2 regions of the Nocardiopsis sp. NPDC006832 genome follow, and region 1 is predicted to be linked to the other one. Evidence: riboswitches for the same ligand, from Rfam matches in the RefSeq annotation. Region 1 holds a riboswitch; the other holds the start of a gene.
What was found. Region 1 has a riboswitch for thiamine pyrophosphate ahead of thiD (bifunctional hydroxymethylpyrimidine kinase/phosphomethylpyrimidine kinase). Riboswitches for the same ligand answer to the same signal wherever they lie in the genome.
Positions count from the first base shown of each region.

Region 2: another riboswitch for thiamine pyrophosphate. It lies ahead of ABZ717_RS24365 (ECF transporter S component); the one in region 1 lies ahead of thiD (bifunctional hydroxymethylpyrimidine kinase/phosphomethylpyrimidine kinase).

Region 1 covers NZ_JBEYLC010000022.1:19,733-27,550, reverse strand. Annotated here, with positions in the region: gene ABZ717_RS13010 (DUF368 domain-containing protein) at 102-1,028, shown strand; TPP riboswitch at 1,096-1,194, shown strand; gene thiD (bifunctional hydroxymethylpyrimidine kinase/phosphomethylpyrimidine kinase) at 1,183-1,986, shown strand; gene ABZ717_RS13000 (sodium:alanine symporter family protein) at 2,060-3,478, opposite strand; gene ABZ717_RS12995 (DUF6457 domain-containing protein) at 3,687-3,944, opposite strand; gene ABZ717_RS12990 (glycosyltransferase family 1 protein) at 4,160-5,356, shown strand; gene ABZ717_RS12985 (pyridoxal phosphate-dependent aminotransferase) at 5,501-6,835, opposite strand; gene ABZ717_RS12980 (LysR family transcriptional regulator) at 6,986-7,818, shown strand, end outside.
Region 2 covers NZ_JBEYLC010000069.1:2,334-10,151, reverse strand. Annotated here, with positions in the region: gene ABZ717_RS24375 (alpha-1,4-glucan--maltose-1-phosphate maltosyltransferase) at 1-154, opposite strand, end outside; gene ABZ717_RS24370 (transglycosylase domain-containing protein) at 897-3,062, shown strand; TPP riboswitch at 3,138-3,245, shown strand; gene ABZ717_RS24365 (ECF transporter S component) at 3,320-3,961, shown strand; gene ABZ717_RS24360 (ABC transporter ATP-binding protein) at 3,964-5,505, shown strand; gene ABZ717_RS24355 (energy-coupling factor transporter transmembrane component T) at 5,502-6,227, shown strand; gene ABZ717_RS24350 (enoyl-CoA hydratase-related protein) at 6,279-7,079, shown strand; gene ABZ717_RS24345 (protein kinase) at 7,470-7,818, shown strand, end outside.

The DNA.
Region 1 (7,818 bases):
CTTTGACCGTCCGGTCCACCGTGGATACGGGACCGGCGGCACCATCAGGACGGAGGACGGCGCCCCCTTCCCGGTTCCCCGGAAGACGCGCCCGAGCATTCATGGCCAACTCAGTAGGCTCCTACATCTTCAACGCGGTGCGCGGCGGGGCCGTGGGCACCTCCGAAGCGCTTCCCGGTATCAGCGGTGGCACCGTCGCGCTCATCGTCGGCCTCTACGACCAGTTGATCGGTGGCGCGGGCCACATGGTCAGCGGGATCAAGCGCTACGTCACCGACGTGCCCCGAGGTCGCGGCAAGGACCGCGCTGTGGAGCAGTTCCGCCAGGTGGAATGGTCCGTCCTCGTCCCCGCCCTGATCGGCATGGCGGTGGCCCTGGTGGGAGCGTTGCTGCTCATCGCCCCGCTGGTGGAGGAGTACACCCAGTACGCATACGCGATCTTCTTCGGTCTGGTGCTCGCCTGTCTGTGGATCCCCTACACCGGCGCGGGCAAGTCATGGAAGGCCGGACACTACCTCCTGGCCCTGGTCTTCGCCGTACTGTCGTTCTTCCTGACCAGTCTCCCCGGCGCCAACCTGCCCCCGCACCCGGTGGTGGTCTTCCTCGTCGCCTCGGTAGCGATCTGCGCGCTGGTCCTGCCGGGCGTCTCCGGTTCCTTCATCCTGTTGGCCGTCGGTCTGTACACTCCGAGCAAGGACGCGTTGGAGAACCTCGACTTCGTCTACATCGGTGCCTTCGCCCTCGGCGCGCTCACCGGCCTGGCGCTCTTCGTCAAGGTCCTCCAGTACTTCCTGGAGAACTTCCACCACTTGACCCTGGTGGTCCTGACCGGCCTGATGGCGGGTTCGCTGCGTGCCCTGTGGCCCTGGCAGAGCGAGGACCGAGAGATCCTCGCTCCCACCGAGGTCCCGTTGACGGTCGCCCTGATGGTGGCCGGTTTCGCCATCATCGTGGTGTCCATCCTGTGGGAGCGCCGCAAGCGGCTCCAGCGTGAGGTCGAGGCCGGCCACGAGAGCGTCTCCGTCTGACCCTTAGAGTCGTACCCACAACCACATACCGAGTCGGGGTCGAGCGAGCGCTTCACCGCGCTTCGACCCCGACGGCGCGGGGTGCCGGGGAAACGACCCGGCTGAGAGCACACCCGTCGAACCTGCCCTAGTTCGTACTAGCGAAGGAACGCCGATGAGCGTGTACAACGTCGTGTCCATCGCCGGAAGCGACCCCAGTGGGGGCGCCGGCATCCAGGCGGACCTGAAATCGTTCTCCGCCCACGGGGTCTTCGGGATGAGCGTGGTGACGGCGTTGACCGCCCAGTCCACGCGCGGGGTCACCGGGGTTCACGGTGTCCCCGCTTCATTCGTCGTCGACCAGATGGAGACGCTGTTCGAGGACGCGACGGTCCACGCGGTCAAGGTGGGCATGCTGGGCACCGCCGAGGTCACCGAGGCCGTGGCCGCCGCGATCGACCGGCACGGGCTGTCGAACGTGGTGGTGGACCCGGTGATGGTCGCCAAGAGCGGCGACCGGTTGTTGGAGCGTTCGGCCATGGAGGCGCTGCGCGGTGAACTGCTGCCGCGCGCCGACCTCCTCACACCGAACCTGCCGGAGGCCGCCGACCTGCTCGACGAGGAGGAGGCCACGGACCTGGCCACGATGCGCTCCCAGGCCGAGAGGCTTTTGAAGCTGGGGCCGCGTCGGATCCTGCTCAAGGGCGGGCACCTGGCGGGGACCGACAGCGTCGACCTGCTGGTCGACGGGGAGTCCGCCCCGGTCGAGCTGAGCGCCACGCGCGTGGCGACCCGCAACACCCACGGCACCGGCTGCACCCTGTCCTCCGCGATCGCCGCGCTGATCCCCCAACGCCCGGACGTGGCCACCGCCGTGGCCGACGCCAAGACCTGGCTGACCGAGGCGCTGCGCCACGCCGACGAGATCGACGCCGGCGGCGGCCAGGGCCCCGTGCACCATTTCCACGCCTGGTGGTGATCACACGAAGGGGGGACCGGCCCGTGCGGACCGGTCCCCCCTTCATATTCTCCCCGTGGGGCGTGCGAGTCGGCTAGCGCTGGACGTCGTCCATCACCGCGTCCGGGTTACGCCAATCGGGGTGACCGAAGAACCTCTTGCTCTCCGCCACGATGACCGGGGACAGCAGGAGCAACCCCACCAGGTTCGGCAGCGCCATCAGGCCGTTGGCGATGTCGCTGAACAGCCAGACGGAGTCGAGGCTGGCGACCGAACCGATGAAGATGATGACGATGAAGATGAGTCGGTAGGGCAGGACCAGCTTGCGTCCGCCCAGGAACTCCACGCACCGCTCACCGTAGTAGGCCCAGCCGAGCAGGGTGCTGAAGGCGAAGACGGCCACGGAGGCCGCGACGACGTAGGCGCCCGCGGTACCGAAGGTGGGGCTGATGGCACCCAGCCCCTCGGTCATGGCCTGCGACGTCAGCAGCGAACCGTCCTCGGCCTCGTCTCCCTGCCACACACCGGTCACGATGATGACCAGGCAGGTCATGCTCACCACGATGATGGTGTCGATGAAGGTCTGGGTCATGGAGACCATGGCCTGACGGACCGGCTCCTTGGTCTTGGCCGCGGCGGCGGCGATACCACCGGTGCCCAGCCCGGACTCGTTGGAGAAGATGCCGCGGGCGAAGCCCATCTGGATGGCGAGCATGACACCGGCGCCCGCGAAACCGCCGACGGCGGAGGTCCCGGTGAAGGCGTCGGTGAACACCAGCTGGAAGGCGGGCAGGAGCGACTGCCAGTTGGCGATGAGCACGACGAGGCAGATGCCGACGTAACCGATGATCATGATCGGCACGAGGCCGGAGGCGACACGACCGATGCTCTTGATGCCACCGAGGATCACTCCGCCGGACAGGATCATCAGAGCGAGGCCGATGACCCACGGCTCCAGCGGGGTGACGCTGCTGACCTGTTGGGCCACGGTGTTGGCCTGGGTGCCGTTACCGATACCGAAGGCCGCGATGGCGCCGAAGACCGCGAAGGCGACACCGAGGAAGGTGCCGAGCCCACCCTTGATCCCGTACTTGAGGTAGTACATCGGGCCGCCGCTCTGCTCACCCTTGGCGTCGGTGCGGCGGTACTTCACCCCCAGGAGGGCCTCGCTGTACTTGGTGGCCATACCGAAGATGCCGATGAACCACATCCAGAACAGCGCGCCCGGGCCACCGACACCGATGGCCAGCGCGGCGCCCGCGATGTTACCGACGCCGACGGTGGCGGCGAGCGCGGTGCTCAGTGCCTGGTAGTGGGAGATGTCGCCCTCGACGGAGGAGTCCTCCTTGCGACGGACGAGGGCGAGCCAAAGGGCGTGCGGGAGCCTGAGCAGCTGAAGGAGGCGCAGCCGGATGGTGAGGAAGACACCGACACCCAACAACAACGGAATGAGGACGAAGGGTCCCCAGATGACGTCGCTGATGATGCCGGCCATCTCAAGGAGTTGGTCCACAGGGGATCTCCCTTTCGGTGAGTGCGTGGGGCCGAGAGATCCGAGGGTGGAACAGAGGGACCGTTGTTCGCGGAGTCACATCGGCACAGGTGGGTGCATTTCGATATCGGCAAAGAATGACACTGACGCGTAACGAACGAATCACATGTGTTCGACATGAACGTTGCGCCGCGCCGGTGTCACCTCGGGTGCGCGACGGGGCGCACCCTCAGTCCGCCTTGTCGTCGTCCTCGGCGTGGGCCAGCGCGAGCCTGCTGAGCGCGGCCGCGGCCTCCTCCGGGTCCGCTCCCCTACCGACCGCCACACCCAACAGATAGGTGGTGAGCGGCGCCGCGGGGCGGGCGACGGAGTGCGCGGCGTCTCGGGCCAGATCGAGGATCCTGTCGACGTCGGCCTTCTGGAGCGGCTCGCTCCCGGACAGTTCGAGCTCCTCGAACACCAGCCTCGACCATTCCACCAGGGTCACCGCTCGACTCCTCAAAGGTGTGTCCTGCAACGTTTTCGGCGATCATGCCATCCCGGGGTCACGCGACGGCCAGACGACCGTACACGCCTGGTCACCGCCCGATCCTCCAACCCTCCCCCTTCCGACGGGGCGGGTTCGCTCGGGCTGCGACCCCGGTTCACACTCCGAGCCTAGCGTCGGGAGCAGCGATATTCCGGCGTTGGGAGCCCGTTCGCATGTCCCCCATGACCCCGCTCGTCGACACCATCCCGAACACCCCACCGGGCCGCCCTCTTCGGGTGGCCGTCGTGACCGAGTCGTTCCTGCCCCAGGTCAATGGAGTCACCAATTCCGTGTGTCGGGTGCTGGAGCACCTGGCCGCCGAGGGCCACCAGGCCGTGGTGCTGGCGCCCGGTCGCGGACCCACTTCGTACGCCGGGTTCCCGGTGGTACGACTGCCCGCCGTCCCCCTACCCGTGTACCGGGACTTCGCGGTCGGCCTGCCCCTGCGGCGGGCGATGACCGCCGCCCTGCGCGCCTTCGCCCCCGACGTGGTCCACCTGGCCTCCCCCACCCTCTTCGGCGCCGCCGCCGTGGACGTGGCGCGACGTTGGGCGCTGCCGACCGTGGGCGTGTTCCAGACCGACCTGGCCGGTTTCGCCGGTCGGTACGGTCTGCCCGGAACCGAGACGCTCTGGTCGTTGCTGCACCGGATCCACTCCGCCGTGGACCGCACCCTGGTGCCCTCCTCCGCCACGGTGGAGGCGTTGTCGGACCGCGGATTCCCCCGGTTGGCCCTGTGGCGTCGCGGGGTGGACACCGACCGGTTCCACCCCGACCACCGTTCCGAGGGGTTGCGGCGCCGTCTGGCCCCGAACGGCGAGACGCTCGTCGGATACGTGGGCCGGCTGTCCAAGGACAAGCGCGTGGAGCTGCTGGGTCACCTGGCGCGCCTGCGCAACATCCGGATCGTGGTGGTCGGTGACGGCCCCGACCGGGCCCGGCTGCGCCGGATGCTGCCCGACGCGGTCTTCACCGGTCAGCGCACCGGCCAGGACCTGTCCCGGCTGTACGCGGCGTTGGACGTGTTCGTGCACACCGGGGCCGACGAGACCTTCTGCCAGACCGTCCAGGAGTCGCTGGCCTCCGGGGTGCCGGTGGTGGCCCCCGCCGCGGGTGGCCCGCTGGACCTGATCACCGACGAGCACAACGGGTTGCTGTTCGCGCCCGACTCGTCGCGTGAGCTGAAGGTGGCGGTGGGCCGGCTGGCGCACAACCACCGGGTGCGCGAGCCGATGCGGGCCGCGGCCCGGCCCTCGGTGGAGCACCGCACCTGGGCCGCAGTCAACACCGACCTCGTCGCGCACTACCGGTCGGTGATCGCCCCCAGCCGGGAGCTGGCCGAGCGGTCGGCGCAGACGCAGGGGGCCTGACCCACAGCGGCCGTGACCCCGCCGTGCCACCGTCCCCGAACATGACGAACGGGCCCCTCCCCGGGAGAGATATGGGGAGGGACCCGTCGGTTGTGTCCGCCGCGCCCCCTTAAAACGAGGCGGCCACAAGCTGTGGGGGCCGGATCAGCTCACCGACCGCGCGACCTCGCGTCGCACCGGGACGACCGTGGCGGCGTGGGCCGGGCCCTTGTCCAGCAGACCGCCGAGCACCTCGGTGAGTCGGTCCAGGTGGGCGCGGATCCACGGCAGCGCCAGGGGATCGTGTGCGGAAAGGGCCGCGTAACGACGCTCCTCGGAGTCGCCGTAGAGCAGGCTGGTGGCCACCCGCATGCGCAGGGTGTGGGGGCTCTCCCCGAACTCCACGGCCGGCAGGACGCCCATGCCGTACCCGTCCAGCAACAGTCCGGTCAGCTCGGGCCCGGTCGTGACCCCGTGCAGGGTCCGCAGGCGCTCCCGGACGGGCTCGAAGTCCGGGTACAGGTAGAAGGCGGCGCTGGGCGCGGCGACGTTCGCCCCGGCCGCGACGAAGACGTCGGTGACGGCTCGGGCGACGATGCCGTGCAGACGGCGACTGCGGTCGATGTGGTCGACGAGCTCGGTGGGTTCGGCGAAGGCGTGCGAGGCGGCCTGCTGGACCGGTGCGGCCGGACTGGACCAGATCTCGCTGGCCACCCCCAGGAGTCCGCCGCGCAGCCGGTGACCGATCTCGGAGTCGGGCAGGCGCAGGACGCCGATCCGCCAGCCGCCCAGGGCCAGGTTCTTGCTCAGGCCGGTGGAGATGACGGTGCGTTCGGGCGCGAACTCGGCGGGGCTGTGCACGACGACGCGGTCCTCGCCGTCGGAGTCGAGGTGGACGAGGTCCCGGTAGATCTCGTCGGAGATGATGATGAGGTCGAGTTCGCGGGCGACGTCGGCGAGCCGTCGAACGGTCTCGACGTCGGCGACGGTCCCGGTCGGGTTGTCCGGGAGGGTGACGACGACGGCGTTGACGGTGCGACCCTGCTCGCGGGCGTCGGTGACGGCGGCGTGCAGTAGGTCGGGCTGGGGTACGCCGCCCTGTCCGGTGGCGGTCGGCACCATGATGGGGCTCTGGCCGACCAGGCGGCTCTGCGCCGCGTAGCTGACCCAGCTGGGCGCGGCGATGGCGGTGTCACCGCCGATCTCCAGGAGAAGGCTGTAGAGCAGGGGCTTGCTGCCTGGGCCCGCGATGACCAGGTCCGGGTCGGTGTCCAGTCCTCGGCGGCTCCAGTAGCCGGCGGCCGCCTCGCGGAGCGCCGCCGATCCGGCGACCGGCCCGTAGGCGTTGGCGCCGTTTCCCGCGGAGAGGTGGTCGCGCATGACGGGGTGTACCGGAAGGCCGGCCTCACCGAAGCCGAGTGGAAGCACGCGTACCCCTTGGCGACGCTTCTCGTTGAGTGCTTCGTTGACGGCGAGAGTGGCGGACACAGTGACGGTCATGGACGACTCATCTCCGAGATGGCGTTAGGCACGGGGTCAGACCCCGAGCCGGTGTTCCGCTCTTCGTCTGACCTCTTCTGTGTTCCAGCCTGCCCATCGATCGCCATCAGCACAAGCGCGGCTTTTTGATGCTGAGCGTAAGATGTCCTTATGCTTGATCTCCATCGTCTGCAGTTGCTCCGTGAGTTCAGCGTTCGGGGCACCATCGTCGCCACCGCGAACGCCCTCGGTTACACCCCTTCGGCGGTGTCACAGCAACTGACCACGCTCGAACGGGAGACGGGTGTGGCCTTGCTGGATCGCTCTCCTCGCGGGGCGGAGTTGACCGATGCCGGTCGGCTGCTGGTGGTCCAGGCCGAGGAGATCCTGGCGATGGTCGAGGCGGCCGAGTCGGTCCTGGCCGAACAGGCGGACGTGGCCTTGGGCGTGGTCACCGTCACGGCCTTCCCGACCGCCGCGGTGGCGTTCGCGCCCGAGTTGGCGCCGCCGTTGCGCCGGCACCAGGGCATGCAACTGGTGTTGCGGCAGACATTGCTGTCCACCGGAACGCAGAAGGTGCGTTCCCGCGAGGTCGACATCGCGATCGTCGACGACTGGAGCGGCAAGCACCCGGGGCGGGGTGCGGACAGCGCCCTACGCCACGTCCACCTGCTGCGGGACCCGATGGTGTTGGCCGTCCCGGAGGACCACCGGTTGGCGGAGCCGACGTTCCCGCTGGTCCTGGACCGGCTGCTCAACGAGTCGTGGATCGTGGCGCCCGAGGGCGAGCGTTCGCGTTACGGCACGGACAAGCTCTTCGAGGAAGCCGGCGGCCTGCCCGCCGCCACCTGGGAGTTCGAGGGTCTGGGCACGATCTTGAGCCTGGTGTCGAGGGGGATCGGAATCGCCGCGGTCCCGGCGCTGGCGATGGTGGGCGCTCCGGCGGGACTGGTCTACCGGAAACTGCCCTCGCCCCCGGTCCGGCACGTGTACGCGGTGCTGCG
Region 2 (7,818 bases), on a different contig from region 1:
CTTCGGGTGAGTGGACGACGACGCCCGCGGCGAGGGAATCGTGCCCTTCGCGGATCACCGTCGCGCCGACGGTGAAACGTTCTTCGGGCACCGCCTTCACCGGGCCGAGAACGTTCTCTGGAGAGATATCGAGGATGGGCAGTCGTCCGATCACTGGCTACACCGTCATTGTCGTGGTTCGGGCGTTATGGGGCAGCACGCGGCGACTCGCGTGCGGAATTAATCGGAATTTAATCCAACGAAGAACGGGGTCAACGAAGTGCTGGATCGGAAACTGTCCAGATTGCGGCTTCGGTGCCCTCCGCTGTCTATCGTCGGTCCTCTAGTGGGGTTTGGAAGAGTGTCGGGGCCGGATAATTAATGTGATCCTCATCACACTGGCCTCGGTGGGATGGACCTGGTATTTGTCGGGTTTCACCCTGGGAAACCTCGCAAACCGGGCAGTTCGCCACTGTGGATTCTGGGGTTTCTGTAGTCGCTTTCCCGTGCCTCTTCGTGAAAAGTCGGTAAATTCTTCTCCCATGTTGTGCACGAGGTCCATGCGGGTAGGGATGAACGAATGTGCGCCGGGCAGGGCGAGGCGTATTCCGGACATCCCCATGTGTCCGTTGTGACCCACAGGGATCAATTGTCACGTATTCGGGGGAAGCGCTTCTCGCGCCGGCTGATTCGTCGGGACTCTCGTCTTGATGTCGAGATTAATTGCGACTGGTTCCTCGTGAACAGTCCACTGTGGCCGTGCTGTGGCGTTTCTGGGTGCTTTGCCGGGGATTGAGGAAGCTTTTCGGTGACACGCCCGATTTGACGGAGTTCCCTTTGCGGGCCGACTGCGAGTGTGGTCGACGCAGTGCCCGGTGCCACGTGGCACCGGGCCGCACACGGCCGTAGGGGGCGACGTGACGGAGTCCAGCCGTATTGGTCGGTTCGGGGACAGAGCCCGAGCCCTGGTGGAGGGCGGAACCGCGAAGTTGGAAGGGGGCGGCGGCAAGGAACGACGCGAGGCGATCCTGCGTCTGTCCGGACTCGGCCTCATCGCCGGGCTATTGTCGGCGGCCCTGGTCATACCCTTGGTCGGCGGTGCCGGGATCGTGGCCAGGGACGCCGCCGCGGGGTTCATGTCCCTGCCGAACCACCTCGACGTTCCGTACCCGTCGTCGCGCGTCCTGCTCACCGACGACTCGGGGGAGCCCTTCGGCGAGGTCGCCCAACGCGAACGCGATGTCGTCGACCTCGACGAGATGAGCCCCTGGATGGGCACGGCCCTGATGGCGATCGAGGACGACCGTTTCTACGAGCACAACGGCCTCGATCTGCGCGGTGTCCTCCGCGCCGCCATCCGCACCGCCCAGGGGAACACACAGGGTGGTTCGACCATCACCCAGCAGTACGTCAAGAATCTCCTCATCGAGACCGCCGAAACCGAGGAAGAGGTCGACCAGGCCAGCGCCCGGACGATCACCCGCAAACTCACCGAGTTGCGCTACGCGATCGACATCGAGGACCGCTACACCAAGGACGAGATCCTGCAGGGCTACCTCAACCTGGCCTACTTCGGGGCCGGCGCGCACGGAGTCGAGGTCGCCGCCGAACGGTACTTCTCGACCTCCGCCGCCGAACTGGACCCCGGGCAGGCCGCGACACTGGCCGGTCTGGTTCGAGCGCCCTCGTACTACGACCCGATCAACAACCCCGATGAGACCAGGGAACGCCGCGATCTCGTGCTGGACCGGATGGTCGCCACCGGACACCTCGACGCCGAAGAGGCCGCCGCGCACAAGGAGAAGGGCCTGGGAGTGGACGCCACGCCGCGCGGGGGCAGCTGCGCCGAGAGCGAGTACCCGTTCTTCTGCGACTACACGATGCGCTGGCTCCTCGAATCCGACCTGCTGGGCGACACCAAGGCCGAGCGCGAACAGCGCATCTCCCGGGGCGGCTTCACCGTCCAGACCAGTCTGCTTCGAGCGGCGCAGGACTCCGCCCAAGAGGCCATCGACCGCCGGGTCCCGCACGAGGACTCCACCAAGTTCTCCGCCCAGGCCATGGTCGAGCCCGGTTCGGGCCGCGTGCGAGCCCTGGCCCAGAACCTGCGCTACGGGTTCGACGACGAAAAGGTCGGCACCACCTCGATCAACCTGGCCGTGGACCAGGCCGACGGCGGTTCCAGCGGATTCCAGGCCGGGTCGACTTTCAAGGCCTTCACCCTGGCCGCGGCCCTGGAGAAGGGCCTGGGGTACGGCACCAGCTTCAACTCGCCCAAGAGCATGTCGGTCGGCGGCATGGTCAACTGCGAGGGCGGCACCATGTCGTCCTGGAACGTCCGCAACGCCGGTGAGAGCGACGAGGGCGGCCACAACATGCTCAGCGGGACCAAGGGGTCGGTGAACACCTACTTCGCCCAGCTGCAGCGTCGGGTCGGCCTGTGCGAGACCTCCGAGACCGCCGAGGCGGTCGGGATACACCGCGCCGACGGTGGCGACCTCGGGGTGTGGAGCTCCTTCACCCTGGGCGACCAGGAGGTGTCCCCGCTGAACGTGGCCAACGCCTACGCGACCTTCGCCGCTCGTGGCACCCGCTGCGAGCCGCGCCCGGTCCGGGCGATCCGGGACGACGGCACCGGTGAACGGGTCACCGCCGACTCCCACTGCGAACGAGCGGTGAAGAAGCAGACCGCGGACGGGGTCAACCACCTGCTACAGCAGCCCTTCAAGGGCGGCACCGCCAATGGTCTGGACCTCGGGCGACCGGTCGCGGGCAAGACCGGCACCACCGACGGCGCGGCCTACGCCTGGTTCGCCGGGTACACCCCGAACCTCTCCTCGGCCGTGGTCGTCGGCGACGTGCGCGGCGGCGAGGCGAACCCGCTGCAGGGCGTGACCATCGGTGGCCGCTACTACGGCATCGTCTACGGGGGCAGCCTGCCCGGCCCGATCTGGCAGGAGAGCATGCGGGGCGGTACCGCCGAACTGGAGGCCGAGGACTTCGCGGGCTCGCCCGGGGCCTTCGGCAACCCGGACGCCGAGCCACCGAAGTCCAAGGACGACGAATCCGACACCGAGGCCTGACCTGCGATGGAGTCGGAAGAATCGGGCCGTGGGATGGAAACATCCCACGGCCCTCCTTGTTGACGCATAATGGAGGAGAACCGACAGGGGAGCGCGTGAGCGCTGAGAGTGCGGCATCGGACCGCAGACCCTTACACACCTGATCCGGGTCATGCCGGCGAAGGAAGTCGTGGAATCCGTCATCTCCGTGCCGCCGGCGCGGGAGACGCTCTCGGCCGCATTCCCCTCGTCGACCTCGACGAAGGGACCTCATTTCGATGGGTATCGACACCGGAGCCGGGCACGCCGGTACGAGTCGTGGACTTCTCGGCCGGATCAAGGACTGGATCCGCGCCGAGTTCGGGGCCTGGCGCACCGTGGACATCGTGGTGGCCGCCGTACTCGGCGCCGCGGTGGGGGTGGTGTTCTGGCTGTGGGGCGTGGTCTGGACGATCACCGGACCGCTGTTCGTGCTCTTCCCCCCGGCACAGGCGATCCTCTACGGGGTCTGGCTGCTTCCGGGAGTCCTCGGCGGGCTGATCATCCGACGGTCCGGCGCGGCCGTGCTCACCTCCATCACCGCGGCCTCGGTCTCCGCGCTGCTGGGCTCCCAATGGGGCGTCACGGTGGTCCTGGAGGGCGCCATGCAGGGGCTGCTGCCCGAGCTGGTCTTCCTGCTCTTCCTCTACCGCCGTTGGGGCATGGGCGTGGCCGCGCTGGCCGGTGCCCTCGCCGGGATCTCCCCGGCCATCCGTGACGCCGTCGTCTACTACGCCACCTGGCCGCTGTCGCACCAGCTCGTCTACGGCGGCCTGGTCCTGGTGAGCGGCGCGTTGATCGCGGGGGTCGGCGGACGCCTGCTCACCACCGCCCTGGCCCGGTCCGGGGCCTTGGCACCCTTCCCCTCGGCCAAGGGCTGACCATGGCCGGCACGAACGCGCGCGGCGCGCGTGTGGAACTCTCCGGCTGGGGATGGAAGCACGCGGGCCGCGCCGCCCACGCCCTGCGCGGCGTCGACCTGCTCATCGAACCCGGGGAGCGGGTCCTGTTGCTGGGCGCCTCCGGCGCGGGCAAGTCCACCCTGTTGCACGCCCTGGCCGGTCTCACCGGGCCCGACAGCGCCATCGGTGGCGACCAGGAGGGCCTGCTCCGGGTGGACGGCGAGCCCGCCTCCCGGGGGCGCGGCGGTGTGGGTCTGGTCGCGCAGGATCCCGAGGCCCAGCTGGTGATGGCGCGCGCCGGCGACGACGTGGCGTTCGGCCCGGAGAACCTGGGGGTGGCACCGGACGAGATCTGGTCGCGGGTCGAACGTGCCCTGGTCGAGGTCGGGTTCCCCTATGGGATCGGCCACTCCACCGGTGCCCTGTCCGGTGGGGAGAAGCAGCGCCTGGTCATCGCCGGGGCACTGGCCATGCGACCGCGTCTGCTGCTGTTGGACGAGCCCACCGCCAACCTCGATCCGGTCGGGGGCGCGCTGGTCCGGGACCTGTTGGCCCGCCTGCTCACCGAGAGCGAGGCGACCCTCGTTCTGGTCGAACACCGCGTCGCCGAGGTCATGGACCTGGTGGACCGTGTGGTGGTGGTCGAACCCGGCGGTGGCGTGATCGCCGACGGGGCGCCGGCGAAGGTCTTCGCCGAGCACGGGAGGTCCCTGGCCGAACAGGGGGTGTGGGTACCCGGAGAGGAACCCTCACCGGACCTACCCTCGGCCCCCGGGGGAGCGCCCATGTTGGCGGCGCGGGGTGTGACGGCGCGGACCCCCTTCCAACTGGGCGTGCGGGCGGCCGCCCCGCGCACCGTCCTCGAAGACGTGGACCTGACCGTGCCCGCGGGGGCCGTCACCGCGCTGACCGGGCCCAACGGAGCGGGCAAGTCCACCCTCCTGACCCTGCTGGCGGGCCTGACCAAACCGCACCGTGGTCGGGTGGTGCCGCGCGGGACCCTGGCGGAGATCGACCGGCGTCCACTGGTCCGCTGGCCGGCCCGACGGCTGGCCCGCCACGTGGGCACCGTCTTCCAGCACGCCGAGGACCAGTTCGTGACCACCGAGGTCCGCGACGAACTCCGGTTCGCCCCGCTGCGGGCCGGTCTGAGCGATACGGAGACCGAGGGCCGGGTCGGTGAACTCATGGAACGGCTGCGGCTGACCCATCTGGCGAACGTGCACCCGTACACGCTTTCGGGCGGGGAGAAACGCCGTCTGTCGGTGGCCACCGCGCTCAGTTCCGGCCCCCTGCACGCCCCCGACGTCCTGGCCCTGGACGAGCCCACCTTCGGCCAGGACACCCGCACCTGGACCGAGCTCGTGGAGCTCCTCGCGGATCTGCGAGCCGAGGGCCGGGCCATCACCGTGGCCACCCACGACGGGCTGCTCCTGCGTCATCTGACGGACGTGCGGGTGCGTGTGGCGGACGTGCGGGTGCGTGTGGCGGACGGGCGCGCCGTGGCCGAGGAGGCCGAGTGAGCGAGGTCCCCCGGCTCACCGGACTCAATCCCGCAGCCAAACTGATCGCCGCCCTCGGCATCGGCATCGGACTCGTCCCCGCCGTGGACGTGGTCACCGGCGGCATCGTGCTGGCCGCCGTCCTGCTGTGCGTGCCCTTCAGCGGGGTGGACCGCCGCACCCTGCTGATCCTGGCCGGCCCCTTCGTGCTCATGGGTCTGAGCAGCGCCGCGGTCAACTACCTGTACGGCGAACAGGGCCTCGAAGGAGCCATCGGGGTGGCGGTGCGTCTGTTGGCCATCGCCCTGCCCGGACTCCTCGCCGCCATCACCAGCGACCCCACCGACATGGCCGACGGGCTCGTGCAAAGACTCAAGGTGCCCGAGCGCCCCGCCATGGGCGTGCTCGCGGCGCTGCGCCTCATCCCGCTGTTGGCCGACCAGTGGCGCACCATCACCCTGGCCCGTAGGGCCCGAGGACTGGAGGCCGGATACAACCCGCTGAACGTGGTCCGACTGTTCTTCGGCCGACTGTTCGCGCTGCTGGTCCGCGCCATCCGAATCGGTACCCTGCTGGCCACCGCCATGGACGCGCGGGCCTTCGGGACCGGGCCGCGCACCCACGCACGAGTCAGCCGCTGGCGTGTCGCCGACACGCTCCTGCTCGTGGGCGCCGCCCTGCTCCTGGCCGTCGCCTACACGGTCTCGGCCCGGCTCGGGACCCTGGTGCTGCTCTTCTCCTGACCCGCGTGGTTGGGTTGCCATCGAAACCGACACCGACACCGAGACGAAGAGGTGGACAACGTGGGCGAGTTCGTTCGCGTGGAGGCCGACCCGGAGAACCCCGCGGTCGCCGTCATCCGCATCGACCGACCCAAGGCGCTGAACGCGCTGAACGGACAGGTCACCAAGGAGATCGCCGAGGCCGCGGCCCGGGTGTCGACCGACGACTCCGTGCGCGCCGTCGTGCTGTACGGCGGTGAGCGCGCCTTCGTGGCGGGGGCCGACATCAAGGAGATGGCCGACCTCGGCCACGCGCAGATGCTGAACTACTCGCGCGCGCTGCAGAACGCGCTGACCGCCGTGGCTCGGATCCCCAAGCCCGTCGTGGCCGCGGTCAGCGGCTTCGCGCTCGGCGGCGGCTGCGAGCTGGCGTTGTGCGCCGACTTCCGGGTCGCCGGGACCAAGGCCAGGTTCGGGCAGCCCGAGATCCAGCTCGGCGTGATCCCCGGCGCCGGCGGGACCCAGCGCCTGCCGCGCCTGATCGGCCCGGCCAAGGCCAAGGACCTGACCTTCAGCGGCCGTCACGTGCGCGCGGAGGAGGCCGAGCGGATCGGTCTGGTGGACCGGGTCGTCGCCGACGAGGAGGTCTACTCGGCCGCCGTCGCGCTGGTCGCCGAGTACGCCGAAGGTCCGGCGATCGCCCTGGCGGCGGCCAAGGAGGCCATCGACCGCGGGCTGGAGACCGACCTCGACACCGGACTGGAGATCGAGCGCCTGCAGTTCTCCGGGCTCTTCGCCACGGAGGACCAGAAGACCGGCATGCGCAGCTTCATCGAGCAGGGGCCGGGCAAGGCGAGGTTCAGCGGTCGCTGAAGGATCTGAACCCGTTTCGGACGGGGTGCCACGGCGTTCGGACCGGCGCCCCGTCCCACGCTTGAACTTCCCTTTGCCACGTTTTGCCACGACAATGGACCTTCGTCATATTCAGTGGCGTCACGGGGGTCGGCCCGGTCGTCCGGATCCGGCCAGACGGGACGGGGGCGGGGGAACCGCGCACGCTGTTTTTCCGTCATACTCGTCATTGGTCGTCCCACGACGGACGGTTCGTCCGGAGTCCCCGGGGCGCGGTCAGCGCCTGCTCTCCGACGACACCAAAAGACCATACGAGGCCCCTCCGGGGTCGAACAAGCCAATGGTGACCCATCCCCCCGGCCGATAAGCTGGACGTGGTGGTATGCGGTCTTTTGAGGGGATGAGTTCTCGATGGCAATGTCGGCAGGTTTCCCCACGGGTGAGGAGCTGCCGGAGCGCATCGGCCACTACGTCATCCGCCGCCGCATCGGTGCGGGCGGCATGGGCGTGGTGTACCAGGCCGAGGACCCCCGGACCGACCAGTTCGTCGCGGTGAAGGTTCTCAAGCCGGAGGTCGCAGGAGACCACATCGCACGCGCGCGGCTCGCCCGAGAGGTCGAGACGATGCGCCGCGTGCAGAGCCCCAACGTGGCCGAGGTCATCGACGCGGACACCCAGGCCGAACTGCCCTGGGTGGTCACCGAGTACATCCCCGGCCCCACCCTGGACGCCACGGTCACCGACCACGGTCCCCTGCGCG